DNA from 4 places in the Paenibacillus sp. GCM10027626 genome. Region 4 is predicted to be linked to each of the others. Evidence: riboswitches for the same ligand, from Rfam matches in the RefSeq annotation. Region 4 holds a riboswitch; each other region holds the start of a gene.
The links. Region 4 has a riboswitch for cyclic di-GMP ahead of ACFQ0N_RS18250 (transglutaminase domain-containing protein). Riboswitches for the same ligand answer to the same signal wherever they lie in the genome.

Region 1: linked by a shared signal. The riboswitch ahead of ACFQ0N_RS09155 (isopeptide-forming domain-containing fimbrial protein) and the one ahead of ACFQ0N_RS18250 (transglutaminase domain-containing protein) in region 4 are both predicted to bind cyclic di-GMP.
Region 2: linked by a shared signal. The riboswitch ahead of ACFQ0N_RS09160 (Ig-like domain-containing protein) and the one ahead of ACFQ0N_RS18250 (transglutaminase domain-containing protein) in region 4 are both predicted to bind cyclic di-GMP.
Region 3: linked by a shared signal. The riboswitch ahead of ACFQ0N_RS26325 (SpaA isopeptide-forming pilin-related protein) and the one ahead of ACFQ0N_RS18250 (transglutaminase domain-containing protein) in region 4 are both predicted to bind cyclic di-GMP.

What each region holds. Positions count from the first base shown of each region.
Region 1 is NZ_JBHTHC010000003.1:468,419-476,303, forward strand. It holds gene ACFQ0N_RS09155 (isopeptide-forming domain-containing fimbrial protein) at 1-6,116, opposite strand, end outside; cyclic di-GMP riboswitch class I at 6,347-6,444, opposite strand; gene ACFQ0N_RS09160 (Ig-like domain-containing protein) at 6,827-7,885, opposite strand, start outside.
Region 2 is NZ_JBHTHC010000003.1:477,351-485,235, forward strand. It holds gene ACFQ0N_RS09160 (Ig-like domain-containing protein) at 1-1,419, opposite strand, end outside; cyclic di-GMP riboswitch class I at 1,608-1,706, opposite strand; gene ACFQ0N_RS09165 (response regulator transcription factor) at 2,049-3,686, shown strand; gene ACFQ0N_RS09170 (cache domain-containing sensor histidine kinase) at 3,670-5,460, shown strand; gene ACFQ0N_RS09175 (ABC transporter permease) at 5,641-6,549, shown strand; gene ACFQ0N_RS09180 (carbohydrate ABC transporter permease) at 6,584-7,471, shown strand; gene ACFQ0N_RS09185 (extracellular solute-binding protein) at 7,582-7,885, shown strand, end outside.
Region 3 is NZ_JBHTHC010000016.1:87,666-95,550, forward strand. It holds gene ACFQ0N_RS26320 (class D sortase) at 1-248, opposite strand, end outside; gene ACFQ0N_RS26325 (SpaA isopeptide-forming pilin-related protein) at 319-2,376, opposite strand; cyclic di-GMP riboswitch class I at 2,514-2,601, opposite strand; gene ACFQ0N_RS26330 (DUF4832 domain-containing protein) at 2,736-4,151, opposite strand; gene ACFQ0N_RS26335 (NAD-dependent epimerase/dehydratase family protein) at 4,308-6,500, shown strand; gene ACFQ0N_RS26340 (hypothetical protein) at 6,493-7,386, shown strand; gene ACFQ0N_RS26345 (DUF2194 domain-containing protein) at 7,388-7,885, shown strand, end outside.
Region 4 is NZ_JBHTHC010000009.1:38,770-46,654, forward strand. It holds gene ACFQ0N_RS18225 (MHYT domain-containing protein) at 1-1,095, shown strand, start outside; gene ACFQ0N_RS18230 (response regulator) at 1,127-1,528, shown strand; gene ACFQ0N_RS18235 (hypothetical protein) at 1,619-1,903, shown strand; gene ACFQ0N_RS18240 (TetR/AcrR family transcriptional regulator) at 1,906-2,508, opposite strand; gene ACFQ0N_RS18245 (response regulator) at 3,325-4,494, shown strand; cyclic di-GMP riboswitch class I at 4,486-4,566, shown strand; cyclic di-GMP riboswitch class I at 4,610-4,690, shown strand; gene ACFQ0N_RS18250 (transglutaminase domain-containing protein) at 4,705-5,526, shown strand; gene ACFQ0N_RS18255 (superoxide dismutase family protein) at 5,582-6,133, opposite strand; gene ACFQ0N_RS18260 (YhcN/YlaJ family sporulation lipoprotein) at 6,294-7,085, shown strand; gene ACFQ0N_RS18265 (YqaA family protein) at 7,365-7,885, shown strand, end outside.

The DNA of each region.
Region 1 (7,885 bases), on a different contig from region 4:
TTCGCTGCCGACTTCTCGGATTCGAGGGCCGGATAGCGCGGATAAATCTCGACTGTCGTTGTCGGTTCATCTGGTTCGCCGACATTGTCTCCCTTAACAACCGCTTTGTTCTGAATATCCTTACTTGCTTGGCCTGGCAGGACCTTCGCCTGGAAGGTTACCGTATGCCAGGAGGTATCGGTCACATTGCCGAATTGACCAGTAACTTGACCGTCCACATAATGGCCAGCATCGTCTCCTTCGGCATCGGTGACAGCTTTGCCGTCTACGCTTAGGGTTCCTGGAACGTATGCCAAGCCTGCCGGGATCACATCAGAGATCACCAGATTGGTGGCCAAACTATCGGCATTGGTGTTATGAGTCTGGATCGTGTATAGCAGCGTGTCACCTACTTCTGGATGATCCGCATCTTTATTGCCGTCCGCTTTGGTTTCCAGCTTCGCTGACTTTTCAGATTCCAAAACTGGACCCCGTGGATAAATTTCCACTGTCGTTGTCGGCTTGTCCGGCTCGCCAATATTGCCGCCCTCTACCAATGCTTCGTTGCGGATATCTTTGCCCGCTTGACCTGGCAGCACCTTCACCTGGAAGGTTACTGTATGCCACGACGTATCGGTCACATTGCCGATTTTGCCCGTCACTTCACCATCGGCATAATGGCCAGCATCGTCTCCTTCGGCATCGGTAACAACTTTGCCGTCTACGCTCAGCGTACCTGGAACGTATTCCAAGCCTGCCGGGATTTTATCCGTAATGACAAGATTGGTGACTACACTATCAGTTACAGTATTACGAGTCTCGATCGTATACAGCAGCGTGTCGCCCACTTCCGGATGATCCGCATCTGTATTGCCGTCTGCTTTGGTTTCCAGTTTCGCCGATTTCTGCGAGTCAAGCGCTGGATAACGCGGATAGATCTCGACTGTCGTCGTCGGTTCATCTGGCTCGCCGACATTGTCTGCTTTAACAAGCGCTTTATTTTGAATATCTTTGCTTGCTTGACCTGGCAGAACCTTTGCCTGGAAGGTTACCGTATGCCAAGATGTATCAGTTACATCGCCAAATTGGCCCGTCACTTGACCATCGGCATAATGGCCGCGGTCTCCATCCTCAGCATCACTCACCGCTGTTCCGTCGACGCTCAGCGTACCTGGAACGTATGCCAAACCTGCCGGAATTTTATCCGTAATGACAAGATTGGTGACCAGACTGTCCGCAATTGTGTTGCGGGTCTGGATCGTATACAGCAGTGTGTCGCCTACTTCTGGATGGTCGACATCTGTATTGCCATCCGCTTTAGCTTGCAAGCTGGATGTTTTTGTAGACTCCAAAACAGATCCGCGAGGATAGATCTCAACCGTCGTCGTCGGCTCATCTGGCTCGCCCACATTGTCTCCCTTGACAAGCGCTTTGTTTTCAATATCTTTATTTGCTTGACCTGGCAGAACCTTCGCTTGGAAAGTTACCGTGTGCCACGACGTATCGGTTACACTGCCAAACTGACCTGTCACTTGACCATTAACATAATGGCCGGCATCCCCGTCCTCAGTGTCACTTACCGCAATTCCATCTACACGCAACGTACCGGAGACATATTCCAGGCCTGCCGGAATTTTATCCGTAATGACAAGATTGGTGACTACACTATCGGTTACGGTGTTACGAGTCTGGATCGTATACAGCAGCGTATCACCTACTTCCGGATGATCAGCATCGGTATTGCCGTTTGCCTTTGTTTCCAGCTTCGCCGATTTCTGCGATTCAAGCGCTGGATTACGTGGATAAATCTCTACTGTCGTTGTCGGTTCATCTGGCTCGCCTATATTGTCACCTTTAACAACCGCTTTGTTCTGAATATCCTTGCTCGCTTGGCCTGGCAGTACCTTCGCTTGGAAAGTTACCGTGTGCCATTCGATATCCGTGACTTCACCAAACTGTCCAACCACTTGACCATCGGCATAATGACCGGCGTCGTCTCCCACATCATCGGTAACCGATTTGCCATCTACACTCAGCGTTCCCGGTACGTAGACCAAGCCTGCCGGGAGCATATCAAAGATGACAAGATTCGTTACCAGACTATCGGAAATCGTGTTGCGGGTCTGAATCGTATACAGCAGTGTATCGCCCACTTCCGGGTGACCCGCATCCGTATTGCCTGCCGCCTTTGTTTCCAGCTTCGCCGTCTTTGTCGATTCAAGAAGCGGATTCCGTGGCTCTACCTTCACCGTCGTTTCTGGCTCGTCAGGCGTGCCGGTATTATCGCCCTTCACAAAAGCTACGTTTCGAATCTCTTTGCTCGCTTGGCCGGCTTTAATGGTCGCCTTGAATGTCAGCGTGTGCCATTCATTATCTGCAATATTACCGAACTGTCCGACGACCTTGCCACTAACATAATGACCTTTGTCCTGGTCCTCTACATCGGTGACAGCTTCTCCGTCTACTTTCAAACTGTCAGACACATATTCTAGACCTTCCGGTATTACATCAGAGATGACAAGATTGGTGACCAGACTTTCTGTAACTGTGTTACGGGTCTGGATCGTGTACAACAACGTGTCGCCCACTTCAAACTCATCCGTCTTCGTGTTGCCTGTTGCCTTCGTATCCAACTTCGCCGACTTCGTTGATTCAAGCGCTGGATAACGCGGATAAATCTCTACTGTCGTTGTCGGTTCATCTGGCTCACCAACATTGTCACCTTTGACAAGCGCTTTGTTTTGAATATCTTTACTTGCTTGGCCTGGCAGTACCTTCGCTTGGAAAGTTACCGTGCGCCATTCATTATCCGTAACTTCACCGAACTGTCCAACCACTTGACCATCGGCATAATGGCCGACGTCGTCTCCCATATCATCGGTAACCGCTTTACCATCTACACTCAGCGTTCCCGGTACGTAGGCCAAGCCTGCTGGGATCATATCTGAGATGACAAGATTCGTTACCAGACTATCGGAAATCGTGTTGCGGGTCTGAATCGTATACAGCAGTGTATCGCCCACTTCCGGGTGACCCGCATCCGTATTGCCTCCCGCCTTTGTTTCCAGCTTCGCCGTCTTTGTCGATTCAAGAACCGGATTCCGTGGCTCTACCTTCACCGTCGTTTCCGGCTCGTCCGGTGTGCCAGTATTGTCGCCGCTTACTACAGCCACGTTTCGGATCTCTTTGCTCGCTTGGCCGGCTTTTATGGTCGCCTTGAATGTCAGCGTATGCCATTCATTATCCGAAATATTTCCGAACTCTCCGATCACTTCGCCATTCACATAATGACCTGCATCGTCTCCTTCGGCGTCAGTGACAGCTTTGCCATCTATGCTCAACGTACCCGGTTCGTATGCCAAGCCTGCCCGGATCAGGTCAGAAATGACCAGATTGGTGACCAGACTATCTCTAACTGTGTTGCGGGTCTCAATCGTATATAGCAGTGTGTCGCCCACTTCAAACTGATTCGCATTTGTGTTCCCAGTTGCCTTCGTATCTAGCTCCGCTATCTTTTTGGATTCAAGTGCTGGATTGCGCGGATAAATCTCGACGGTCGTCGTTGGTTCATCTGGATCGCCGACATTATCTCCTGTAACAACCGCTGTATTTTGAATATCTTTGCTCGCTTGGCCTGGCAGCACCTTCGCCTGGAACGTTACCGTGTGCCATGACGTATCCGTGACATCTCCGAATTTGCCCGTCACTTGATCACCGGCATAATGGCCTGAATCCCCATCCTCAACATCGCTCACTGGGGTTCCGTCTACGCACAATGTGCCCGGTTCGTATTCCAAGCCTGCCGGAATCTTGTCAGAGATCACAAGATTGGTGACCATACTGTCTGCTACTGTGTTCCGGGTCTGGATCGTATACAGCAGTGTGTCGCCCACTTCCGGATGTTCTGTATCTGTATTGCCGTCGGCTTTGGTTTGCAGACTGGCCACTTTCGTTGATTCTAAGACAGCTCCGCGCGGATACACTTCAACAGTCGTTGTTGGCTCTTCCGGCTCGCCGACATTGTCTGCCGTAACAAGCGCTGTATTTTGGATATTCTTGCCCGCTTGGCCAGGCAGAACCTTCACTTGGAAAGTTACCGTGTGCCATGACGTATCGGTCACATCGCCAAATTGACCCGTCACTTGACCATTAGCATAATGGCCGCGGTCGCCATCCTCAGCATCGCTCACCGCTGTTCCATCTACGTTTAACGTCTCCGAAACGTATTCCAAACCTGTCGGGATCATGTCGGAGATCACAAGATTGGTAACCAGACTGTCAGCAACTGTGTTACGAGTCTGAATGGTGTACAGCAGCGTATCTCCCACTTCCGGATGCTTAGCATCTGTGTTGCCGTCAGCTTTTGCGAGCAGGCTGGAGGTTTTTGCTGACTCCAAAGCGGATCCGCGCGGATACACTTCAACAGTCGTTGTTGGCTCTTCCGGCTCGCCGACATTGTCTCCCGTAACAAGTGCAGTATTTTGGATATTCTTGCCCGCTTGGCCAGGCAGAACCTTCACTTGGAAAGTTACCGTGTGCCATGATGTATCGGTTACATCGCCAAATTGGCCCGTCACTTGACCATTAGCATAATGGCCGCGGTCGCCATCCTCAGCATCGCTCACCGCTGTTCCATCTACGTTTAACGTCTCCGAAACGTATTCCAAACCTACCGGGATCATGTCGGAGATCACGAGATTGGTTACCAGACTGTCGGCAATCGTGTTGCGAGTCTGGATCGCATACAACAGTGTGTCGCCCACTTCCGGATGATCTGCATCTGTATTGCCGTCAGCTTTGGTGAGCAGGCTGGAGGTTTTTGTTGACTCCAAAACAGATCCTCGCGGATACACTTCAACAGTTGTTGTTGGCTTATTTGGAACGTCGATGTTGTCTCCTTTGACAAGCGCTGTATTCTGGATATCCTTGCCCGCTTGTCCAGGCAGAACCCTCACTTGGAAGGTTATCTTGTGCCATGATGTATCAGTCACATCGCCAAATTGACCCGTCACTTGACCATTAGCATAATGGCCGCGGTCGCCATCCTGAGCATCACTTACCGCTATTTCGTCTACTTTCAACGTACTCGGGATGTATTCAAGGCCTTCCGGAATTGCGTCAGAGATCACGAGATTGCTAACCAAACTGCCAGCAACTGTGTTACGAGTCTGAACGGTGTACAGCAGCGTATCTCCCACTTCCGGATGATCAGCATCTGTGTTGCCGTCAGCTTTTGCTTGCAGGCTGGCTGTTTTGTTGGATTCAATTACAGCGGGATTAGGTGCGAATCGTGGTGTGGCTCCTGATGCTAAGTCAAAAAATACAGGTCCCGTCATTGCCCCCAGATAAGTAGTGCTTAGCGTATCCGGGTCAAGTATATAGAATTTGGGACTAGTGTCTCCAGCAAGCAGGAACATCTTACCGTTAGGCAAGAAGCTGATTCCCCTAACACCAGCCTCTATAGCTATACCATCTGAGTTTGTTATAGGGAGAGTTCTTATAATGGTAGCATTTCTTGGGTCCAGTTGAAGCACAGCGTTACCTCTAAAAAACCATAAGTAGCCTTCACCATCGACGACCAGGTCACCGCCCAAATCAGCGCCGGCGGCACTAAGACCCTTAATTTCACTTAAACCCTTTTCCTTTGTGCCGGTATCATAGAAAGCTAAGTATGTTTTGCCATTACTGCCGTACGAATAGTAATACTTTCCTTCGGCGGAAATTGCGGCGTTACCGGCTGTTCCAGATAATGTTGTCTCTAGTGTGGCAGTTCCATCTGCACTAATTTTATAAAGTTTATAAGAACCAGATCCGTGAAAGGCTCCGTAAATAGCATCGCCGGTAACGGGCATAGCTAAACCGTTCATATAATCAGATGGACCCATGGTAAGACCTTTAACCGCAATGGTTGCCTTTGGTTGCGCTGCTGGGTTATTCCCATCAAACTGATAGAGCGTCTTGCCGTCGGCAGAGATACCATACGAATCAATCGCATTAAGCGTAAAGGGCTCTGCAGCATGGACTTGCACTGTTGAAACAGGGGGCAGCACCCCTGTAATGACGAGCAATAATACAGAAAATTTAATTAAATAATGCCTTAGTATGTTTCTTCTTGTTCCCGCTCGGGTGTTATTCAATTGTCTCCCTCCAAACTGTGGTTATTGAAGACCACCAGTACTGCTAATCGACAATGACCGCCTCCTTGATCCGGTGCCATTACTGTCGCTTCCTATACCGCCCTGTTCCTTGTGCCATTACTTCTTCCCTGTTCCTTGATTAATAGCAAACACCTCTCTTTCAGCTCGAAGAAAAAGAAAACCTCCGTCCAAAAGCGAAAATACGCTAACAGACGGAGGTTTCCGTCGTATTCGGCAGCTGGCTGGCATTGGAATTCGCATCTTAAGCGAATCTTCAGCCCCTTTAGCTTTGCGTCCCCGCTTTTCAACGGGTTTGCCATTATCGTACGAGCTTGTATGTAGAGTTTTAAAATAAAACACTTGCTTAATTAGGATTATACTTAGAAAAAAATTGGTCGGTTAGGCCCGATGGTCCCAATTTTGTTAAAATTTATTTCTATTTGTAGGTTTTGGGGCTTATTTTTTTGAGAGTATAAACATCACTATTATTAATATTTGGGAATGGCCTTATGAAGAATTATAATCATGCCGCTTTCTAACAAATATCTACATATTTCTTCCTTTGTTCATAGTATATCAGCTGCTCCTATACATTTCCTATACAACCATCTGGCATGCATCAATATGGCAAATCTACATTCCCCTATCCGCAACAAAAAGCAACTGCCACTAGCTTTAATGGCCGGTGACAGCTGCTTCATTTCATGCTATTAGTCAATCAGATTAGTTGTTTTGAGCAAACGCTCCATCATTGCTGTCGCTTCCGAGCGTGTCATGCTTGCTTGCGGATTCAGCAGGTTCGCGCCTTTGCCTTCAATGACACCGGCTGCTACCATTTGAGCGACAGATTCTTTCGCCCAGTTGGACACTTTGTCCGCATCACCAAAGCTTGCAAGCGTTGCGGCAATTTCTGCCTGACTCATCGCTTTCGGTATCGCTGCAAATCGGTAGGCACGAGCGATCATCGCTATGCCTTGCTCGCGAGTGATTTCCTGCTCGCCACGGAACAAGCCGTCGGAGTAGCCCAGTACAATGCCAAACTCATTGGCAATCGTCACCGCATTATGGTACCAATGCGCTTGCGACACATCGCTAAACATGTTTTGCGGCACTTCCTGACGCATGAAGCCCATCCCCAACGTCACGATCGAAGCAAACTCCGAGCGGTTGACATTGCGGTTCGGGGAGTACGTATTGTTGCCTGTTCCTTTCAATTGCAGTCTTGCTGCAATATTGTTCACATTGCTTTGCGCCCAATGCTTCTTCACATCATTGAAGTCCTGCGGATTCCAGATCACCGAGTAGGTGCCCGCGCTGCGCAGATCGTTGATTTGGGCAAAGTAACGATCATTGATTTTTGTTACGACTGTTGGCAGATGGAACGTTGTGCCATCCGGATTCACCACGACACCCGTCGTAATCCGGTTCGGATCAATATCCTTCGGCAGTGCGATATATTTCACCGCATACTTGTCCAGTTGGCCTGCGCGGACGGTTTTGCCATCCTTCGAGAACGTCAGATCCAGATCGACCGGATGCACGAGTAGTTCATAGCCTTTCGCTGCTGCTTCATTGCGGGCGCTGTCGGCCAGCTCTTGCGAAGCGTTTTTAATGGTGATGTCCAGCGCAATATCTTTCAGTTCCGCGCCATTCCATTGCTTCGCGATAGCGTCCAGATCCAGCTGCTGCGCCGGAACCGGATAGATCGCCAGCAGTTCATCCTCAATCGTCAGCGTCGAGCCTGTGTCAACCAGCTTCTTCACATCCGC
Region 2 (7,885 bases), on a different contig from region 4:
TTTTCCCCCAAACTCAGGATTAGGCACATACACTTTGTTGCCGCTTGGTTTATCAATTTCCAGTTTAGGTAACGTGGCGTCTACCGTTATATCCTTCGTTTGTGTTACCGAATTTCCATTTTTGTCTGCGGTTACTTCAATCGTGTAGTCACCATCCGGCAGCTCACTTCCTGGGAGGAAACTCCAGGTTCCGTCATCGTTTACATTCACCTGTGGTTCATCGATTATTTCACCGTTTTTGTTTTTTATTTTAGCAGTTACCTGCACGCCTGCTTCCGTCTTACCTGTAAATTCAGGTTTGTTCTCGAAAACTTTAGTATCGGCTGGCTTTTCGATCTCCAGTGTTGGCATTTTTATATCATCGTTTGTTAAAGTAATTTGTTTAAAACTGATGATATTACCATTCTCATCAACTTCATATATACCTACATACTTATTGGTATTTGCATCTACATCTGGAATGTCATCACCTAAGTTGTAATCAGAAGCTCCTGCCGGAACCTGCTCGCCTTGAAGCGGAAATGGGAGCAACTTATCCGAAACAAGCACCTTATAGGAGTTACTGCCGCTAGCAGGTGTTACCGATACTGTCGTTGTTCCAACTTCAGTGCCTTTGGCCGCTGTAGCTTTCAGAACCTCAGCTGGCGTGATTGCCCCATCCCAGAACTTGATGGAATACACTTTTCCGCCTGTTGTCTTCTCATCTCCACCAGATATATAATCATCATGGAAGAAACCGAAACGAATCTTGTTATTGACTACAATAGGCGTTGCGCCGTTACTTGAGTCATCAACTTCTATTTCCTTAAGAAATTCACCATCTACGATCATATAAGCAGTAAACATTTTCGTAGTTGCATCTCTTGTAGCTATAATATCGATAATTTGCTTTGGTTGCACTGATGTTTTCCCACTAGTACCAACATCAAAAAACTTCAACTTTTTGTCACTGTCAAAGTAAAACCCTTGATCCTTGGTCTTATCTTTATAATCAATAATTTTAGTCCAGCTGCTGTTGAGAGTGTCATAAGAAAAACGAACTCCAACCGAATAACTTTTATCAATACTTTTTCCTTTCGGGTCAATGTCTAGGGTAAAACCGCCGCCTCTTTGCTTATCGGAGGTCCACCTCCAGTAGTCCCCGGCACTGTCTGTACCATATTCAGTTGTCGTATTGCCATAAGTTTTACCGCCATAAACACCTTCAACCACTGTTAATGTAGAACCTTTTTTATTATCTGCCGGCAGTCCCCCATTTCCCGGATCAGAAAACTCATAGTCTACTATGAGTTCAGGAGCTGTGTCAGCAGCCATTGCTGTTTTTGGAGCAAATACTGAAGGTACTCCTCCAATTGCAACTACGAACGCAAGCAACATCGCCAATTGTTTTTTCCAAGTTTTTACTTTCGATAAATGCACGATCTATCCTTCCTCCTTCTCACTACAAATTCTAAATCATCTTTTTTCCTCTCTTTAACCGGTCAATGCGAGTGTGATACTGAGATTTCTGAAACTCCTAATCATCACCTCCATAAAAGATGCCAAGGCCTCCTTGGAAATAAAAACCTCCATCACAGCGCATACGCTAGACGGAGGTTTCCGTCGTATTCGACAGCTGGCTGGCATTGGCATTCGCGTCTTCAGCAAATCCATTAGCCCCTTAAGCTTTGCGTCCCCGCTTTTCAACGGGTTTGCTATTATCGCACGAGATTTTATGTAACATTTGGAATAAACTCTCTGTTGAAATTCCTTTTAAGGGATAATTAAAAATTAATTATATTCGACAAATCTATACATTTTCTAAACAAATTACTGACCTCTCTGCCCCCTCCTTCTATAGCAATCCGGCATCTTTTAGTATGTATCACTCACGACACAGTTCGCATTTTCCGAATATACTTCCAGTCTACCATCCCAACCTATACAAACCCTTGACATCCCTTTACATCCTTGTTCAGTCCATTTTGTTATGCTATTGACACACGCTGCTGGCATAACGAGAATAGAGTTAAATATTACCCATTACGAACGGAGGTGGACACACCCATATGTATAAAGTGCTGATTGCCGAGGATGAAATGCTTGTAAGAGTTGGTTTGAAGACAGCCATCGACTGGGCCAAATATGAGATGGCGGTAATTGCCGATGTCTCCAACGGTCAGGAAGCATGGGAGACGTATCAGCGGGAGGCACCTGATATTGTCATTACCGATATTAAAATGCCGGTGATGGACGGCATGGAGCTGATCGCACGTATACGCGAGCTTGAGCGGCCTGCCAAAATCATTATTCTTACCTGTCTGGAAGATTTCGACCTCGTACGCAAAGCGTTAGTGCACCAAGTCAGCGATTATATTCTCAAGCTGGAGATGACTACGGAGCAAATTGAAACTTTGCTGCACAGGCTTCAATCCGAGCTGAACGCTTCTGTAGGTCCGGCTGCAAAGCCCCAAGGAATCGAGCATGGCGTTGCCAAAGAAAATCTGTTCAAAGACTACTTGTTTCGCAATCGCTATACGGATCAAGAGTTTTTCTCCATTGCGGAGCGAATGGAGTTGCGCCTCAAACCGTCCCGCCTCATCGTCTGCGCCATGGAAATCGATCAATACACGCTCCTGCGAAACCGTTTTCAGGATTATAAAGGCGAATTGACTCGCATGTCGTTGCTCAACGTCCTGGATGAGGTGCTGAGCGGATATGCGCGCAGCGAAGTGTTTCACGACGAGGAAAGCCGCTATATGATTATGGCCAGCTTCCATGATCTGCCGAGTGAGCAGCAAACTTGGGAGACGCTTCACAAAATGCTGCAGCATATTCGCAAAGTGATGGATCTTTACTTTAACGCTACCGTTTCCTTCGGGATTAGTGGCATCGGCAGTAGCGAGAATGCGCTAAAGCAGCAATACCGGCTCAGCGTCCAGGCGCTGGCGCGGAAATATTTTCACGGCAATGGCGCCGATATTAGAGCGGACGGGAACATGCCGCTGCAGCTGGCTCCAGCGCTGCGGGAGCAGTTGCTCTACCTGCCGGAGAAATGGCAAGTAAGTGAACATTACAAAAGCAAGCTCACCGAAAAGATTAACCTATTCCTGCAAGCCGGCCTACTCACTTCCAAAGAAGAAGTGCAGAAGCAGTTTATGCAGTGGCTGCTGTGGCCGATTACCTCCATGCATCTGACCGATGTCAATGTTCCGGAAATTTTCACCGCTTATGCCGAGCAAATATCGAAAGCGGATACCTTGCAACAATCAATCGCCATTTATGAGCAATACTTGGCAGATCTTGCGAAGCATCACGCCAAACGAAGAGCTGTCAGCAGAGAAATAAACGAAGTACTCCAATATATCGAGATGCACTATGACCGCGATTTATCGCTGCCGGAGCTGGCAGAGCACGTCCAGATGAGCCCGAATTATATAAGCAGCCTGTTCAAAAAAGAAATGCGGCAAAACTATGCTGATTATTTAGTGCAATACCGTATCGAGAAGGCCAAGGAACTGCTGCTCAGTACGTATATGAAAACCTATGAAGTGGCCGACAGGATCGGCTTCGCCAACCAGAGTTATTTTAGCTGGGCGTTCAAGCGCTTTACCGGGATGAGCCCGCGGGAATTCCGCAGGCAGTGGGTCGCCGATTGGCCGAAAGACGGTGAACAGGATGATGCGAAAAATGATGAGCAGGCGTAACGGCAGCCTGCGGACAAGTTTAAGCTTGTCTTTTATGATCATGAGCATGGCCGTGCTTGTTGTCAGCGCAGTTATGATCTACTTTGGCGTGTTGGACATTTTGCAAAAGCGGTCGGAGCAATCGACCTTGCGGCTGTTTCAGCAGCTGGAGAATAGTGTTGAAGCGTCGCGTCAGGAAGTGGACAAAGTGTCCAAATTGTTTCTGCTCGATCCCGGCATTCAGGAGTATCTGGATGTCAGCACCTCTTCCCCTGCGGACAGCGTCAATTTGACCAATAAAGTGATGGAACGAACCTCGATTATTTTGAAAAACTATGAGCATATTTCATCCATTTATTTGTTCACGAATTTCGGCACCGTTGTCGGCGTCGATGCCCATGCCACCGTTTACTTGACAGACGCCGCCAAACAGCATTGGTTCTATGTTACATCCCTTTACAATCAGGCCCAGGAAGCCTTTCCCCGCTTGATCTGGCTGGGCGCAACCAAGGCGAAGGATTTTCAAAATTATGTTTATCGGCCCGAGGATGAGCTGCCTGTCCTCTTATCTTCCATGCGCGGGGTCAAATCGATCATGAAGAACGATCAGGCCGGTACGCTTGTCGTCAATATGAATCAGCAGGTGCTGGCCGCCACTTATAACAAGCTGAGCGGAGAGCCGGGAAGCGAAATGTATATTTACGATCAGAAGGGAATTATTATTTCCCACACCGATACGTCCCGTCTCGGCCAAAAGGTGCCGGACTCGCTGCTGGACCGGGTCGCCGGCTCCTTCGGCAGCTTTTCGGCTGAAGACATGCAAGCGGTCTACTACCGGCTGGGCGATACCGGCTGGACCGTCATCAAGCTTGTGCCTATAAGTGAATTTGTCAAAGATATTTGGACATTGCGTTATACGATGATCGGCATTATTACCGTTGCTCTCGCCGCGGCGCTGCTGATCTCGTATTATTGGATTCGCAAGCTGACCAAACCGCTCAAACAGCTGTCGCAAGGCATGCTGGAGATGGAGAAAGGCAATCTGGGGATCAAGCTGAACAGCACCGCTAACAATGAACTCGGCATGCTGGCAAGAGGCTTCAACCGCATGTCCGAAAGCATCAGCAATCTGATCGACGAGAATCGGCGGGCGGAAGAGCAAAAAGCAAAGCTGGAAATCCGGATGCTTCAGTCCCAAATCCAGCCGCATTTTTTGTACAACACCTTGAACACGATCAAATGGATGGCGGTTGTCATTAAAGCGGACAACATTGCGGGGAGCTTGACGACGCTGGCCAGCTTGCTGAAACCGATTTTTAACCGTTCGGATCTGATGTGGACCTTTCGCGAGGAAACCGGCTATATCGACAACTACGTCAAGCTGATGAATATGCGCTACGGCGGGGGCATCCAGATCGAGTGGCAGTTGAATGAAACGATTTTGCATTGTCAGGTGCTTCGCTTTATTTTGCAGCCTATCGTTGAAAATGCCATCATTCACGGCATAGAAGCAAAAAATTATACAGGCAGCATTCACATCGCGGCGGCGGAAAAAGAAGGCACAATCACGCTTGCCGTCTCCGATACGGGGGGCGGCATGACAGCGGAACGGCTGCATTTGCTGCGAAATGTTTTAGACGGTGCGGACAGTCCAACTTTTGGCATTGGTCTGCAAAATGTGAACAAGCGCATCCAACTGCACTTCGGCCCCCACTACCGCTTGGAGGCGGACAGCAGCCCGGGAGAAGGAACGACCATTACACTGAAATTCCCCAAAATCGAGCACGCGGAATAAAATCGTAAAAAAAGTACAGAAAAGATAGCCGGGAGTAGACACGAATCTATTCCCGCTTTCTATTTCTTCTTTCAATCATAAGAAAGTGCATCATTTTGTAGCTTATTTTATTTCTCCCGGCGGGTCTGCCCTCTATACTGATCCTAACGAACAGGAAAATAAACAATTTGGAGTTGGCCTATGCAAAAGAAACCGGTGATTACAAAGAGCAAGCTGTCCCTGCTTCTCATGGCGCTGCCGTTTATCGTGCTCGTTTTTTTGTTCAACTATTTACCGTTGTTTGGCTGGGTATATGTTTTTTTCGATTACAAGCCGGGAATCCCCCTCTCCCAGACACCATTTGTCGGCTTGAAATTTTTTGAGCTGACTTTGAACGACGGGGGCGAACTGCTTAATGTGCTTAAAAACACCTTGGCCATGAGCTTTCTCGGCCTTCTCACTTCGCCGCTGCCGCTCATCTTTGCCATCCTGCTGTCGGAAGTGAAAAATAAGACCTTCCAAAAAATTGTGCAGACAACAACGACACTGCCGAATTTTATTAGCTGGTTTATCGTCTTCTCGTTGTTTTTCTCTGTATTTTCAGTCGAGGGATTGTTCAACACATTGCTGATCAAGCTGCACATCATTAGCGAACCGACGAATATTCTCGGCAATGGCGAGGCTGTCTGGTACGTTCAGACTGCCGTTGCGGTCTGGAAAGGGCTCGGCTGGGGCGCGATTATTTATTTGGCCTCGATCGCCGGGATCGATCAGGAGCTTTTTGATGCCGCCAAGGTTGACGGCGCGGGGCGCTTTCAGACGATTATGAATGTAACCGTTCCCGGTCTGATGCCGACCTATATCGTCTTGCTGCTGCTCAGCATCAGCAACATGCTCTCCAACGGGTTCGACCAGTATTTTGTGTTCCATAATCCGCTCGTTGCCGAAAAAATCGAGGTGCTCGACTACTACGTTTACCGGATCGGCATTGCCACCAACGATTACGCCTATGCAACCGCAATCGGCATGTCCAAGACTGTGATCAGTGTCATCCTGCTTTTCACCGTCAACTTCATTTCCAAACGGGTCAGAGGCCAGTCGATTGTTTAAAGAATCATTTCGGAAAGGGGATCGGAATCAACTTATGACCAAACCAACCGGACTTTGGAATATCAGCTTCAACATCGCCAACTATCTGCTGCTTTCTCTTATCACCTTTGCTTGTGTCTATCCTTTCTATTATATATTTATCTACTCGATCAGCGATCCGCTCGAGGCGTCGCGCGGGCTCGTTTTCCTGCCCCGGGGCATCAACTTCGACAACTATAAAGCGATGCTAAAATTGCCCGATATATACAGCTCGTTCGTCATATCGGTGCTAAGAGCCGTCATCGGTACGATTGTTACCGTGTTCAGCTCCAGTCTGTTTGCTTATATCGTGACGAAGAACGAGCTCGTCTGGCGCAAATTCTTTTACCGTTTTGTCATTATCTCGCTCTACTTGAATGCCGGGCTTATTCCATGGTATTTAACGATGAAAAATTTGGGCCTGAAAAACAACTTTTTGCTTTACGTCCTGCCTGGGGCGATCGTTGGCTTCTATGTCATTTTGATCAAAACATTTATTGAACAGCTTCCGGCAGCGTTAGAGGAATCGGCAATGATTGACGGGGCGGGCTACTTCACCATTTACCGCAAAATCATTTTCCCTTTATCGCTTCCCATTATTGCGACCATAGCTGTCTTCGCTGCCGTCGGACAGTGGAATTCCTGGCAGGATAATTTCTTTCTCGTATCCGATCCAAAGCTGCAGACGATTCAGCTCATCCTTTACAACTATTTGAATCAGGTGCAGTCGCTGGCCAATATGTCAGTGCAAGAGCTGAACCGCGGAGCGGCAGCGCGCATACTTACCCCGCAATCCGTCCAGATGACGATTACGATGGTAGTCACGATTCCGATTTTATTCGTCTATCCTTTCATGCAAAAATATTTCGTTAAAGGCATTATGCTTGGCGCAGTTAAAGGTTAACCCGCGCCAGCCTGCTTGCCCGCTTGCCTGTCTGCCGATAGTTGATGTCATCCCACCTTGATGGCATTTCAATTATAAATAAGCACCAGACAGTAAAGGGAGGAAAAAAGATGAGGTTGGTCAAATCCAGTTTCACCCTGTTCAAACCGCTGATTGTTTTGCTTATTCTGGCTCTTGTCGCCATGCTGAGCGCATGTTCCGGCAATAGCAACGAGCCGAAGCCGGCTGCCGATCCGGAAACGAACCAAAAGACGGGCGATACGGGATCGGGAGATTCCGGGACTCCGGCGAAAGAACCTGTCAAGCTGACCATTTACGGGGCGGGCGCTGCCGACGTTCCAGGTGTCCAGACCGATCCCGTAGCCAAAGAAATCGAAAGAATTACCGGCATTACGATCGAAACCGCGGCAGCGG
Region 3 (7,885 bases), on a different contig from region 4:
TCGTTCACCGCTACGGGCTCCGGCACCATCTCAGCCTCCGGCTCCGTCTGCTCTTCATCAAAAATATCGTCCAGTCCCCTGTAATGGGTCTGAACCTGAGGCGCAGCCTCTGTATCATAGGCAGCCATAACATCTTCCATTTCATCCAGCAGCCTGGCTTCCCGCCGCTCATCAATCCAATTCGTGATAGACGGATAGAGCATAACAATAATACCCGCAATAATGAGTAAAGCCGCAATTTTTCGCATCTTTATGCCTCTTTTCAAACCGAAAGAAGTAAAGGGAGCAGAGTCCCTTTACTTCTTTCTTTGATTCCACCTATTGCTGGCTGTTCTTCTTCAGCTTCCTGCCTCTTAGCAACAATAATCCAAGCGCAGACAATCCAAGGCCGCTCCAATAATAAGGAGTCGGGCTAGTTTCTCCGGTTTGAGGGAGCTTATCTACTGCGGCTACTTTATCTCCCAAGCCCGCTAGCGGGACGGCCTCTGTCTCAACAGAAACAGTTTCTTCTATTATAGCGGGTTCTTCCAAAAGTTCATCAGTCAGATCCGGCTTTTCAGCTCCATCTGCTTGGCCGCGCGGCACCTCTTCATCAACGATAGTCACTAATTCCCCTTCATCTGTCGGTTCGACAGGCACATTCGGGTTTTGCGGCGTCACCGGTTCTACAGGATCTATTGGATGATTAGGATCCGGCTTCGGACTCTCGGTACCTGGGTAAGGATTCCAAGGGTAGGGAGTCTCTGGATCAGGATCCGGATCCGGGTCTGGCTTCGGATTAGGCGTGCTTTCTTTTTGGTTTGTGAAAGTAAGCGAAACCTTTGGTGATTGGAGTGAAACCGAATGTTTCGTTCCATCCAATTGGTAGCCCTTTGGTGCGGCGGTTTCTTGAATAACATAATCATCATACTTCAAACCTTCGAATACTGCAGTGCCGTCTGCATCTGTTGTTTTCGAGGCGATAACAACCAGTTCCCCTTCAGTATTCTTGCGGCTCAAGGTGAAAGCAGCGCCTTCCAGTTTCCTATTTTGATCGTCGGCATCGACTTTAACGATTTCGATTTTGCCTTCCGGGTCTGGATCTGGCTTCGGATTCGGGATCTCCGGATCTTTTCCTTTCTTCTCCACGATCACTTCATTCGTAGGCACATTGCCCACATTGGCAATATTACTTACTTTCGCTCCCGGTTCCAGTCTGCTGAAATCGACTTTGTACTCAATTTTAGGTTGTTCGCCAGCTTTAATGCTTCGGTTATCATTAGTAACTGTCAGCTTGTGCTCAACCGGGTCATACGTATAGGAGAACTGATCTGTAACTACAATTGAATCTTCGATTAAATCAACGCGGCTGTCAATCAAATCCGTTACAACAATGGAGTTCTGCTTGAACTCGCCAAAGCTGTAGAACTGAATCGTATAATTAACAATTTGATCCGATCCTTGATCGCTGGACAGCAGTTCTTTGTCTGCCTTTTTAAGAACATTGATCGCTCCCGCAGTTTTACCGAGCTTTACGATTTCCGCTGTATACTCTTTTTCACCGTCAGCGGTGATTTTCGCGCTATTGTTATACTCTGGTTTTAGATCAACGATTTTCATTTCATATCTAATGAAGTAAGCCCGTTCGATATCGCCAAAATCAAAATGAATTTCATTATTGTTAACGCTCCAATGTGGCGGCTTCTTTAGTAGATTTTCCTCCTCATACGGGGAATCAACATAGAACTTCATACTATCCTCTACTAATTCAAGACCGGGCGGGATATAGTCCACGACCTTTACATTTTTCAAATCCTTCAGTGCACCGTTTACACGAATATAATATTCGATAGGTTTTCCCGGATCTGTTACGACACCGTTGTGATTTTCATCAAATCCTAGATTGCCGTTCCACTTTTCTATCAGATTTTCTTTAGGACCGCCGTTACCGGGATCAACAATCGTAACATCGAGCGTCGTAACCATATTTTTGATTGTTACCACAATCGGCAATGTCCCCGGCTCAGCCTTCCAGCTTAGCGTCGCCTCTAGCAGCATATACCCTTTAAGGCCTGACTGCATATTAGCACCGAAAGTGCAAGTTACCTCAGTTTGCGAAGTTTCTTCATTTTCCGTTATTGAGCAATCGCGAATATGCTCGGGCGGATACTTTGGCGTTACATCCTTTAATATAGAAGGCAACGTAAACGTTAACTGATCGCCTTCATTTATGGCCCCCACCTGTTTCGCTTCATATTCTACCTTTAATGCAATATACTCGCCGCGATTGAGCTCGTACACATTGGAGGTTACTGTATAATTAAATCCAGGATCCCCCGTTGCAATAGCAGATGACGGCGCTAGGATCAAGCTGCCGAACAGTCCCCAGAGCAACATAAAAGCTAATACTCCATAACTCTTACTCTTCAAAACTCGCACTAAATGAGCCAATTTCTCACCTCATTTACATATTATAAGTCTCTGCTCAGTTTTATGCTGTAGGTCAATAAAAAAGACTGCCACGATAAAATAATCATGGCAGTCGAACGGTCATAGCATTATACAATGCGTTAGACTCAGACTTTGCGTCCCACCCTTTCGAATGGTTTGCGATTTTCATGTTATATGTTATTTAACGATACAGCTATAAATTCCGGCAGAAGCTAGACTTGATTCCATTTTATCACAATCTTCCACACATTTGTTAAACACTTTTTTACTAATTTTATAGGTAAGATGGATTAGTTGTGCCGATATTACTTTATAGCCATAATTTTCACTGTCCCTAAGGCAAACCGACCATCCTCGCGGCGTTCCTCAATAGCAAAATCGACCCCCGGCTTGCCATTGCTCGGGTCAATGATTGCTGCGTTAACCGTATATGTGCCAGCGGCTAATGTTTTAGGCAGCGGTAGAGAAAAGACTGCTTTGCTTGTTCCGGGAAGCCATTTGCGAATATCCTGATCCGTGTTCATTTTTACTGCAATTGTTCCGTTCTGGTCTGAGAGTGAGAGCTCGAACGGCCATTCATAGTAAAACGGCGCCACACCCCGGTTTTTCACCTGCAATTCAATATTCAAACTCTGCCCGGCCTTGACAGTCTCCTCATGTGATTCTTCGGTGATGACAAAGCGATAACCAATCGTTTTCAAAAACCGGTCAATATTGCTCTGGTACTTTGTATCTTCCTCACGATAGGGCGCACTTGGCCCCAGCCACGAAACATGTGTCATGCGCGCTTGACGCAACGTTTCTTCAATTCTGCTGTCCTTCATAAAATTGGAATCGGGCATGAACTCGCCACCGCTCGGCGCTTTCGTCCAATAATTCAACATGGCAGGCTCCTTTTCCTTTGTCAGCCATGAAGTATAACCTTTCGTAGACCATTTGTAGAATTCATCGATCGTAGAGCGCTTATCGCCAAATGCATCATTATACAGTCCCATGCCATAAGCCACAGCGATCTCATGCGGGCGCCGCATCAGCAGATGCTTGTCTGGAAACGACTTCGCATAATGAGTGGCGTACTGATCGGTAATGCTGCGCTTAGGAAAAACGATCGCTGTATCGCCATCATTTTTTGTATGCCATTCTCCCCAATGACCCACGCTCCCTAATTGCACAAAAGCGATCTGCGGATTGTTGTTATACCTTTTCCCTAATGCTTTTAAAAGCAGCTCATGATTTTTAATTAAAGCGGGATGCGTATAATCTGGACTAAAACCTTCACCATAATCCATGCTGTACCATTTCCCTTTATGGCCTATTTCTTCATAAAGCCAGTCCGGTATGTCCATATGAGATTCGCTGCGCGGGTAATCCAGGATGACCCGAATGACCAGATGCACTCCCTGCTCCTTCCAATAAGCCATGTTGAACTTTTTTTCCACTTCTTCAAAAGCGTACTTTCCTTTTTCCGGCTCAAGCTCCCGCCAAGTCATATTTGCATGCGCCAGACGTACAGGCTGTTCGATGTCGCTGGTAGTTCTTGCATCTGCAACAAAGCCTATATAGGGGTTTGCCAGCACTTCCTCTGATTCAACCGGTTTGAACAAAGTACGTTTCACCTCTTTGGCTGCATCCGAATTATTAAAGATTAGGACACTAGACACACCAGCAATGAGCGCAAACAAAAAAAGTGCCATAATTCGACGAAATAACTGTTTTTTCATGGTTTTCCCACCTCTCAAAAAATGCGAAATAGTCCTTTTTTACAATTTGTTCAGTATTTGTATAGATTCTTGGTGTATTGTATATTTCGTTGTTGTATACTGATAATTATTACAACTTTCTAATGGAAAATTCATATAAAAGCGGTGAACCTAACGATGAAAGTACTCGTAACAGGCGGCTACGGCTTTATCGGCTCTTTCGTAGCAGAGCGATTCCACAAGGAAGGCTATGAAGTTTTTTTAGTGGATGACATGTCCACAGGCAATAAAAAAAATATTGATTTTAAGCATACGGGCTATATTTTACCAGTCGAAGACCGCAAATGCGAGGAGATTTTTCGCAGCACACAATTCGATGCAGTTGTCCACCTTGCAGCACAAGTCGATGTCACCACTTCCATGAGTAATCCCCGACTTGATACAAAATCCAATATTTTAGGCTTGTCCAATATGCTTTCATTATCACATAAATATGGTGTGAAAAAATTCATTTTTGCTTCATCTGCTGCAATTTACGGTCAAAACGATCGTCTGCCGCTGCCCGAAAGCGAGCCCGGAAACCCAATTTCGCCTTATGGCTTGAACAAATGGCTAGGAGAAACTTATTGCCAAAAATGGAAAGAAATATATAATTTGGAAACTATATGTTTCCGCTTTTCTAATGTATACGGCCCTCGCCAAGGCAGCGTTGGGGAAGGTGGCGTTATTTCTATTTTCAATGAACGTACAATCACAGGCAAAGATCTCACTGTTTTTGGAGACGGCGGACAAACACGCGATTTTATTTATGTAGAAGATGTCGCCGATGCAATCTATCGCGCTTCCTATTCTACTTTGACCGGTGTCTACAACCTGTCTACCAATACTGAAACAAGTGTGAACGAGCTTGTGGAAACGCTGCGCGCTCTTCACGGGCCAATAGAAGTTAAATATAAAGAAAGCCGCCCCGGAGATATCTATCGTTCAACACTGGATAATACACGGATCAAGAATGCACTGGATTGGACGCCAAAGTATTCCTTTTCAGAAGGTCTTAAAAAAACATACGAATGGTTTGCTGGAGATCAGAAGAGTAAAGAGGCTGTTGCCAACAAAGAAGAGACAACAACCGAGACTTCTTCCTTTTCCAAGTTCTTCAGGGCATCGCTTCCCTACGCGGAAAATTTGCTCGCATTTGCTATTACTGCATGGGCAACCTTATCGCTGCAAGACACTATGTATGACTTGATCGACTTCCGTCTGGTTTATATTATCTTTTTAGGTATTTTGTACGGCAATCGTCAATCACTAATTGCAGTTGCGCTCTCCATCTTCTTGTTCATTTACCAACAATTATTTAACGGACGAGAGATGGTTTCCCTATTGAATGATACGAATTTCTTCTTCCATACAGCCGTCTATTTATTCATCGGTCTGATCGTCGGCTACGCAATCGAGCGTAAAAATCTCAAGATACATACACTCGAAGAAAGCAAAGCGACGTTGGAAGAGAAATATACCTTTCTTAACGATGTTTATAACGAGACACGCCTTGTAAAAGATGGCTTGCAGATGCAAGTGCTGAACAACAATGACAGCTTCGGCAAGATCTACTCTGTAACGAAGGAACTGGAGAGTCTCGAGCCGGAAAAAATATTTACTTCTACTATAAGCGTACTAGAATCGACGATGAAAGGACAAGGTATTTGTATTTATACGACGAATAAAAATGGCACTTATTTGCGGCTGGTCTCCCACTCAAGTGGCGGCTCCTTTAATTCTGCCAAATCGCTCAAGGTAGACGAAGAGCCATTCGCCCGGCATGTGCTGCAGGAACGTACGTTATTTGTGAATAAAGACTTGGATGGCCATGCTCCGATGCTTGCCGCTCCGGTCTTCAATAATGGCATACCGGTCATTGTGATTGCGATTTACAATATGCCGTTCGAAAATTTCACCTTGTCCAGCCAGAACTTGTTTAGCGTCACAGTCGAACTGGTTTCTTCAGCACTGGCTCGGGCCCTTGCCTACGTACAGGCTACAGAAGAACAGCGTTACCTTCCGGGCACTTCCATTCTGAAACCGGAGGTATTTCTCGAAATTGTTAACAGCAAAGAACAGGCCAAGTCCAAGCATGGTATTGACTACGTCTTGCTCTCTGCTTCCCCCGGTAAGCGAAACCTGCTCGACTGGTCAAATGAAATTTCGCGCGTGCTCCGCGAGACAGATTATATTGGAGCCGGAGAGCATGGTGAAATAATGGTGCTGCTTAGCAATTCTACTAATGAAGAAGCTGCCCATGTGCTGGAACGATTGAAGAGCAACGGCATATATCTTCACCTGACAAAAGAGGATGAACAATATGTTTGAGTGGATCTATATACTCTATGTTATTGTATGCGGAGTTTTAATTGGACTGCTCTCCAGAGGCGACAGACGGGAATGGGCCATGCGAATGGCCCTCGCCATAGGGCTGCCTGTTGTCGGTTTTTTGCTGCCTGCTTTTTGGCCGCAGCGCAACCGCTCGGCAGAAGAGTTGGAAAAAAACCAGCGGATCTTCGATCATTTCGACTTGTCTGGCGCCGCTAACATAAAGCCTCTCAGCAAGCCTGATACAGAAGAAGAGATGAATCTTGTACCTTTGGAAGAAGCGCTGCTTATTAACGATTACCCTACTCGCCGCCGGGTTATGATTGACCTGTTGAAGCAAGATTCCTTGGAGTATTTGGAAGTGTTGCAGATGGCAGTCAGCAACGACGATACGGAAACCTCCCACTATGCCGTCAGTGCCATAATGGAAATCAAACGGAAGCTGACACTGCAATTGCAGCAGTTTGCCGTACAATATGAGGAAAACAAGGATGATCCTTTCTTATTGCAAGCTTATGCAGATGTTTTGAGAAGCTACATGCAGAGCGGCTTTCTTGATGAGCGGACCTTAACCAAGCATCGATATACATATTCCGGCTTACTTGGCCGCCTGCTTGAGCTCATACCTGATCATGAAAATAATTATTGCGAGAAAATCGATACTGACTTGCTGCTGGGCGAATATGTTCTTGCAGAACATACTGCCGTGGCTTATCTGCGGCAATGTCCTCATAGTGAAGATGCCTATTTGAAACTAATGAAAGTATACTTTACTACCCGTTCGATCGACAAGCTAAAAGAGACGCTTGAGGACTTGAAAAATTCTCCATTGCGTTTATCGAACCAGGCGCTTATGAGCGTCCGATTCTGGACGGAAGGAGCCTAAGATGGAACATAAAGTGCAACTCAAACGAAATGTATACATTATTCTTGCCGGTATTTTATTACTCGCTGTTGCCATTCAATTAACAAGCTCCAAATATGTCCTGCAATCAAGCCGAAATGAAGCATTGCCCGGACAGAAGCAGATATGGAAGCCCGCCGCGGCCGATGCTGCAGCGCTGAAGCCCACAGGGGTCCCGTATTGCATCCTTTATGACAGCAGCAACGACGAAAGTGTGTTAGTTCAAAAGCAAACCGCGCGTACGCTTGCTTATATGAAGAAGCCGGTCGAGTCGTTTGATGTGAATAAGAACCGCTACACACCATCAGCTTGTTCAACGGTTGTTATCGCTACGGAACGGCTGGATCTGATCGGTGATATGGATGAGCTGTCCCAGTATGTCGAGCAAGGCGGCTATGTTTTCGTGGCTATTCGCCCGGATGTGAGTGACGCCTTCTATCGCATCTATCGCAAGATGGGGATTATCGGTGCAGAATTGCTC
Region 4 (7,885 bases):
ATGCCATACGCTGATCTTATTATTCTGGACTGGGAGATGGAGGGAAATGCTGAACAGGACGAACGAGCAATAATAGTAGAGCAGGCAAGAGTTCATAGTATTCCAATATTCACATTGGTAAATTGCTTGCATCGCGAGCAGCTCAATGGGGATATGGAGCAATGGACGGAAAACTATTGGATATTGCAAAAGCCGTTATTAAATTTTGAGCTGTTATCTGCCGTAGAACATTTGATGCATGCGAACTTTGCAAGAAAGCAGCACCGGCAGCCGGAACAAGAAATTGTCGAAAATGAGGTTGCTGCAACGGCAACCGATGAAGCGCGTATTCTTATAGTGGAGGATTTGGAGCTCAATCGGGTTATTTTGCAGGAACTGCTAAAGCCTTATATCCGCAATATTGAAGCGGTAGCTGATGGAGTTCAGGCAATTAAACGGCTTGCGAATACAAGTTTGCCGCCGTTTGACCTCATCCTGATTGATCTGCATATGCCTGAAATGGACGGTTACGACACTACCAAAAGGATTCGCCAGTTAGACCAGGCAATTCCGATTATCGCCGTTTCGGCCAATGCGTTTATTTGGGAGAAGCAAAAATGTGTGGAGGCCGGCATCGACGACTACATTGGCAAGCCGATTGATCCACAGTTGCTGCATCAGACGGTGAGTATTTGGCTGCAGGCAGGCAGCCGAATAAAGGGAAGGCAGGAAGGGGAGAATTATGCTTTGCAGCAGGATGAAGGGATCGGATTGCTGAATTCCTATGACTTGCTTGACCGCCTTGGCGGAAGCCCTGAGCTGCTCAATCAGCTCTATATGATCTTCTATCGGGAACAGGCAGAGCTGGATTTGAAATTGCAGCAGTTAGTTGAACAACAGGATTGGGCAGGCTTGCAGCTTCAACTGCATAATTTGAAAGGAGCGGCAGGCAACATGTCGATGGATATGCTTGCGGAAACAACGAGGGAGCTTGAGTCGAAAGTAAAGCAGGGGAAAGTAGCGGAAATAGCCGGCGATATAGAACAATTGATTTCATTACTCCATAAGGTACTTGCCGCCGTTTCCGCGCGATTGGCCCGCGAAGGCTTAGTATAGCGAAATCTACGAAATGGAAGTGAGATCAAGCTTGAAAGACAAACATACCTTATTAATCATTGATGATACATTGACGAACATTGAGCTGATAAAAGCGATTATTGACGATGAATATAATACTTTATCTGCTGTCAATGGAATGGACGGACTTGAGCTTGCCGAGCGAATGCAGCCGGATCTCATTATTTTGGATGTGATGATGCCGGAAATGGATGGCTACGAAGTGTGTCAGCGTTTAAAAAGAAATCCAAAAACAGAAGCGATTCCGGTAATATTTGTAACCGTATTGGATCATGACGAGGATGCCGAAATCGGATTAGTTGCCGGCGCGATTGATTATATTGCCAAGCCGTACCATCCCGCATCGGTAAAAGCAAAAATTCGCAATCATTTGGCCTATCGGGCGTTAATTGAAAAAAATCGGATTGGCTAAAAGTAAGGGGGCATCCAGAAAGCGGTTGAAAAAATTAAACCCTTGTTTTACACTGGTGTTTAACAGAGAGAGTATAAACTGGGGTGAGCGATGTTGGAAATCGTGACAAGACGAAAGACAAATAAATTATTCGGCAGGATTCCGGCATTATCGCAGGATGATGTGACGTATTTGACCGCAGAGCTGAACAAGCGGAAACGTAATTTGTTCGATATATTACAAAGAAAAGCAACATACCGGAATCCTGAAACGACCAATCGCATTGCACTTAAGCTAGCTTTAATCAATGAAGGATTAACCTGCCTGTCGTTGCGAGACTTTTCCAATCCGCAAAAAATAGAGGCATTAAAGCAGCTTTTCGATGATCAGATGTAAGCTTATCGCTGCGACAGGCCTGACAAAACAAAGTGGGTCGTCTGCTTTATTTCGTAATCTGGCCCGGCATCGGCATCTCGGCCGACAGCCCATGCTTCAGTAAGCAAGGAATCATAAGCGGGATAGACAAGAATAGAAATGATGTACATTTCAATTTGGGGCAGCGATTCGAAATGAAAGACGTCTTGTTCTTTGCCGGAGGTTAAAATAGTGCGCAGGTAATCGAAACAAGGGGTCAAGATATTACGAATCGCTTGTTTGAGCGGCCCGCTGGATGAGAGTTCGTGTTTGAGAATCATATGAAATAGCTTGTTTTCATAACGCGCTCTAAGGAAAAGCTGGATAAAATGGCACAGTTCCTCAGCCGGCTCTTCAATTTGCTTTTGCCCCTGGTTGAATAAAGAGCTGACATCCTGTGTCAGCCGCTCGATGACGGCATAATATAAATTTTCCTTGGAGCCAAAGTAATAAGACACTAGAGCCAGATTTGCATCTGCCGCATCGCAAATTTGGCGTACAGAAGTGTTGTTGTAGCCGCTCTCAGCAAAGCATTGCTTCGCGGCATCCAAAATTCTCTTCTTTGATTCTTCCTTTTTGTTACTCATTATTCCTCCATTGGCCTTTTAGACGATTATAATTTTTGTACAGCATACATACAAGTTCATAGCCGGAAGATTCCAAGCGCAGGCATTACTGCCTGGAATCTTCCCGCGGGCTGCGCAGTAGAAGCGATTTTCGGGATGTTGAAGGAAATATACGTGCCTTGATTTGAGTGACGGCACTATGTCCCGCTCATGCCAGATCCTATCGTCAATGACGGCGAATGCTTCATGCGAAGGACGATCTATGATTTCTATCTTTATTATACTTCCATTTGCGCGAGTTAAAAGACCGTAACGCAAGGCATTTTCTACCAGAGGTTGCAGGGTAAGCGGCGTCAGCCTTTTCTTCTTGATTTTATAGAATTTATAAAATTCGGCTGGTTTGGCCTTAGAGTTGGAGAATGTCAAGTGTTTTTTAAGCCAAGTGGACACACGATCCGCTATTTTGTCGAATACCGACCAATTCAGAGGTGTCCCGGACACAGGATGCGTTATTTGCGGTTTAGTCGGGTTTTCGCGGTGTCATGTCTTATTCAGTTCGACGAAATGAAGGGCTTTTCCTTCGTCTGAAAATAAACATAGGGAAGAAATTAAAAAAATATTGAGGAATCTTAGAGCCTGATGTTTGGTTGCAGCTGCTTGGGGGAAAAGCATCCTAAAAGCTTCATTTACAATCGTTCAAAATATCGACAAACGACATAGGAAATATGTACTTAATTCTGGAAGTCGGGCTAGGAAAAATCGACATAAGGTGATATACTAGAGTCATAGAAATACAATATCTACCATGCTTAAGTCTATGGGAAAAGGACCCTTGATATGAAAGCTTTCATAGTTGATGACGAACGACTAGCTGCTGCAAGGCTGAAGAAGCTGCTTGAGAAGGACATTGGCGGGGTTGAGGTTTTAAGTGTTTATACCATCCCAAGCGTTGTTATTGAGCAAGCAAGTGTTCTGAAGCCGGATGTTGTTTTCTTGGACATTCATATGCCCGGTATTAACGGGCTTGAGCTGGGAGAGCTGCTTCAGGAAGTGCTGCCGGATGTCGAGCTTGTATTTGTAACCGGCTACGATCATTACGCTGTTCGCGCTTTTGAGCTTTACGCGCTGGATTATATTGTGAAGCCGGTGCGCGTGGACCGTCTAAGGCTGACGGTACAGCGGCTGCGCGTTAAGCGGCAAGAAGCGAAGACTCCTGAAGCAAAGTTGCCGAGCATATGTTGCTTTAAGGCGCTGCGCTTTCAATTTCCAGGCCAGGAGCCACGGGCAGTTAAGTGGCGGACAAGCAAGGCGCAAGAGCTATTTGCTTATTTATTGCATCATCGCAATGTTGTAGTCGATCACGGAACAATCATGGAGCTATTTTGGCCGGAGATGGATGTACCGAAGGCCATGCAGCAGATGTATACAACAATCTATCATATTCGCAAGGTGTTGAAGAGTGAAGGATTGACATCGGTGACGATTACGAGATGCAATCATGAAGCCGGTTATCTTCTTACGATTGGACAACCAGTTGAATTAGATGTTGAAATATGGGAGCAAAGCATCAGGCAGCTGGATTCCAGCAGTTCGCAGGATGTAATTGAGCTTGAGGAAATTTTGCAGCAGTACACTGGCGATTACTTGGCCGACTACGACTATTTGTGGGCTGAGCATGAGCGCGAGAGACTGCGGCAGCAATGCATAACGCTGATGAGCGCCTTGGTTAAGCTGTATCTTGATCAGGGTCAGAAGATGAAGGCGAGCAGAGTATACGGGCGAATGCAGCAGTTGTTTCCGTATGAAGAAGAGGGCTACTTTGGCTTGATGAAGCTTTATGATTTATTGGGCGAAAGTGCCAAGGTGGACGAGCAGTACCGTTTGTTAAAGTCGCGGTTAGCTGACGAGTTGGAGGTTGACGTGCATCATACCATCAATGAATGGTACAAGCGGTGGAAGCAATATCGGAGCGAGGCTGATCCTCGCCAAGTGAGCTATTCTCGATAATGGCAAACCTGTCGAAAGACAGGGACGCAAAGCTACAGGGCCTTCCCTCAAGGATGGCAGCCAGCTACCGAAATGAACAAGCTTTTTTTATTTCATAGCATGGCAAAAAAACTTTACACGATAACGGCAAACCTGTCGAAAGGCAGGGACGCAAAGCTACAGGGCCTTCCCTCAAGGATGGCAGCCAGCTACCGAAGGGAGTTTTTTTATATGCGTAAATTTATGCTGACGTTGATGGCGTTTGTTGTTTTATTGGCTGCGGTTGCTGGTGCTGCCGGCAATGTACAAGCGGCGGCAAACGCTGGACAAGCTGCATGGTTGGACAAGGGTGAACTGAATAAAGGACTTATAGCGGTTCATTACAATGCCGAACCTAAAGTCAAGATCAAGCTGATGATTGCAAAAGGCGCTGGAACCTACACCTACACGGTGCGTAACGGAGTGAAGGAAGAGCGGTTCCCGCTGCAAATGGGCAACGGAGACTATACGGTTACACTGCTGGAGCAGGTAAACGGAAATCAGTATAAAGTTATTGGCAAAGATACAGTGAAGCTGAACCTGGCTGATCAGAATGTCGTATACTTGAATACGGTACAAAATATTGAATGGGACGCTCAGAACCAGGCGATTGTCAAAGCAAACGAACTGATTAAAGGGAAAAAGACAGACGCGGAGAAAGTGAAAGCGATCCATGATTTTATTATTAACAACATCGCTTACGATAATACACTGGCCAAGACAGTGACAACCGATTATTTGCCGCAAATTGACCGGACACTCAAGGATGGCAAAGACATCTGCTATGGTTATGCGGCGTTATTTGCAGCCATGCTGCGCGCGGTAGATATTCCCGCCAAAATGACAATGGGAAAAACAACATATGTAGATGTGTACCATGCCTGGAACGAAGTGTTAATGGACGGAAAATGGGTTACAATTGATACAACGATCGATGCCGGTTTGAAAAATACAAAAAAAGCATTGCCAATGATCAAGGATGACAAGAATTACAAAGTGGAAAAGCAATATTAATGAATACAAGTGGGAGTCCTGTAGCTTGCAAGTTGCTGACAGGACTCCCTTTTTGTCATTGTTTTTTTTGGATAACCCCGCAAGCGATTCGATTGCCGGAATTGCCTGACGGATCGGTTACGTAATCATCCTGCTTCTCGTGAATAACTAAGGCGGTGCCGCCTGGTTTTTGCAAATCGTTCAAAGTAAACACCTTGCTTTCGATGGTGGCTTCTACTGTCCCGTCCTTTTGAACGAGAAGATTGGGTAGATCGCCGGTATGAAAGCCTTTCGGATTATTAAATCCATGATGCTTGTGGGTCAGATTCAGATGCTCGCCAGCTGACTTGAAATCTGGCTTTTCACACAGACCGGTTTCATGAATATGAAAACCATGCAAACCAGGCGGCAGTTTTTCCGCTTTTATGTTGATTTGGACCGCATTTTTCTGCTGCACAATTGTCGCCGTTCCAATCTCCTTGCCTTCGCTATTAATGATGGTCACAGCGATCGGTTTGTGAGCTGTGGAGCTGGCAAATGCAGCAGGTGAGATGGAACTGATGACACCCAGCATTAACAAGCTGCCGCAGCTGAATAGGCGCACCGTTTTACTTAATGACTTCCTCATTATTGGATTCCTCCTGGTAATGTTTGTGATTCTTCTTCATAGCATGTCCTCCCGGCCGGAAAAATATTAGTGCGAAGTGACCAACATTGCGTAATATTACCTAGCATGAGAGGGCGGTCAGATGCTCATTCTAAGCTGCAGGAGGTGAATCATCATAATGATGAACAAAAAAACTTATGGTGTACTGCTGCTGTCGGTTGCTTTGGCGACAACAGTAACGGCAACAGGATGCGGTAAAAGAACAACTGACGGCGTTAGAACAAATCAATACCGTACGACGACAGATAACCGCATTTATAAAGATGGTGTCCGAACAAATATGTATGGCGTTACTCCGCGGGCTCATACCTATGACCGCATGACAACTCCAACTCCAACAACTCCAGGTCCGCGGACTTATAATTATGACCACGTGACGACTCCATCTCCACGGGCTTATAATTATGACGGTATGACGTCTCCGGCCCCAGGAAGAGGAGTTACCGGTCATCAGAATAATTCCGCCGTTGCCGACAGAATGGCAACCCAAGCCAAGGCTGTAAAAGGTGTAAGCAAAGCCACTGTTATCGTTCACGGACGTGATGCAGTAGTAGGTCTTGAGGTCAAACCCGGTCAAAACGGCGCTGCTGTAGCGCGACAAGTCAAGCGTACACTGGAAAAGCGTGATGCCGGCTACAAGGTGCACATTACAACCGACAAAAAGCTTCACACACGCATCACGAACATGAAACATCAAATGAGTTCAACGGATGGAACGACTGGAACAACTGGAACAACTGGAACAACTGGAACGACTGGCACGACTGGAAGGTCGCTGGATGGCATGACTGGAAGGTCGTTTGGCGGCAGTAATATAAGGCCGCTGGATGGACACCCTGTTCGCAATTTTGCCAATGATATCGGCGTACTGATTCAAGATATCGGTCGTACAGTTACAGCGCCATTCCGTTAAGCCGACAAGATTTGTCAGCCATAATGTTCTTGTATTCGTACAAGAGCATTATGGCTTTTTAATTTTGATGGCGCAAATGGCATGATCTTACTAGGATTATGGGCGCCTGGAGTTTTTAATTGCGCGTATTTTATGTTATATTTAAATCAAACCCGAAAGCGGCGCAACATAATCCATGTCCACTGGTTTGGTTTATAAGAGGGAGCAGATGTTCAGACGGATTTGTAAGGTTTAGCCGCTCCCGGAAACAGTGTATTTGCTGTGGATAGGAGTAACTATATGATTCAGAAGATAACGGACTTTCTGATGGATTTTGGCGCATGGGGGCTGTTTATTCACTCTTTCGCTGATGCCATTATCGTGCCGATTCCGGCATTTTTTCTTCAAGTTTCTTTAAGTCTTGCCAACCCGTCCACTGCACTTTGGCTTGCTACGGTCGGTTATATTGCGTGCCTTTTAGGCACCCCTTTTGGCTATTTGATCGGTAAAAAAGTCGGCAATACGGTGCTGTACAAAATCCTTAAGCGCTCCTGGGTGGATTCCGCCACGGAGATGTTTAAAAAAAACGGGGAGACGGCAATTCTTATAGGCTCCTTTACTCCGATACCTTTTAAAGTGTTTACCATAATGTCGGGCTGTTTGAATTTCCCGCTATGGCGTTTGCTTGCTTATGCAGCTGTTGGCCGTGCTGTAAAATTTTATGTCATAGGTTTGCTGTTTTACTTTTACGGCCGCACAGCAGAACATATGGTGAAAGGTGTATCCATTTATATTTTTGTTATTGCTGTGCCTTTCCTCAT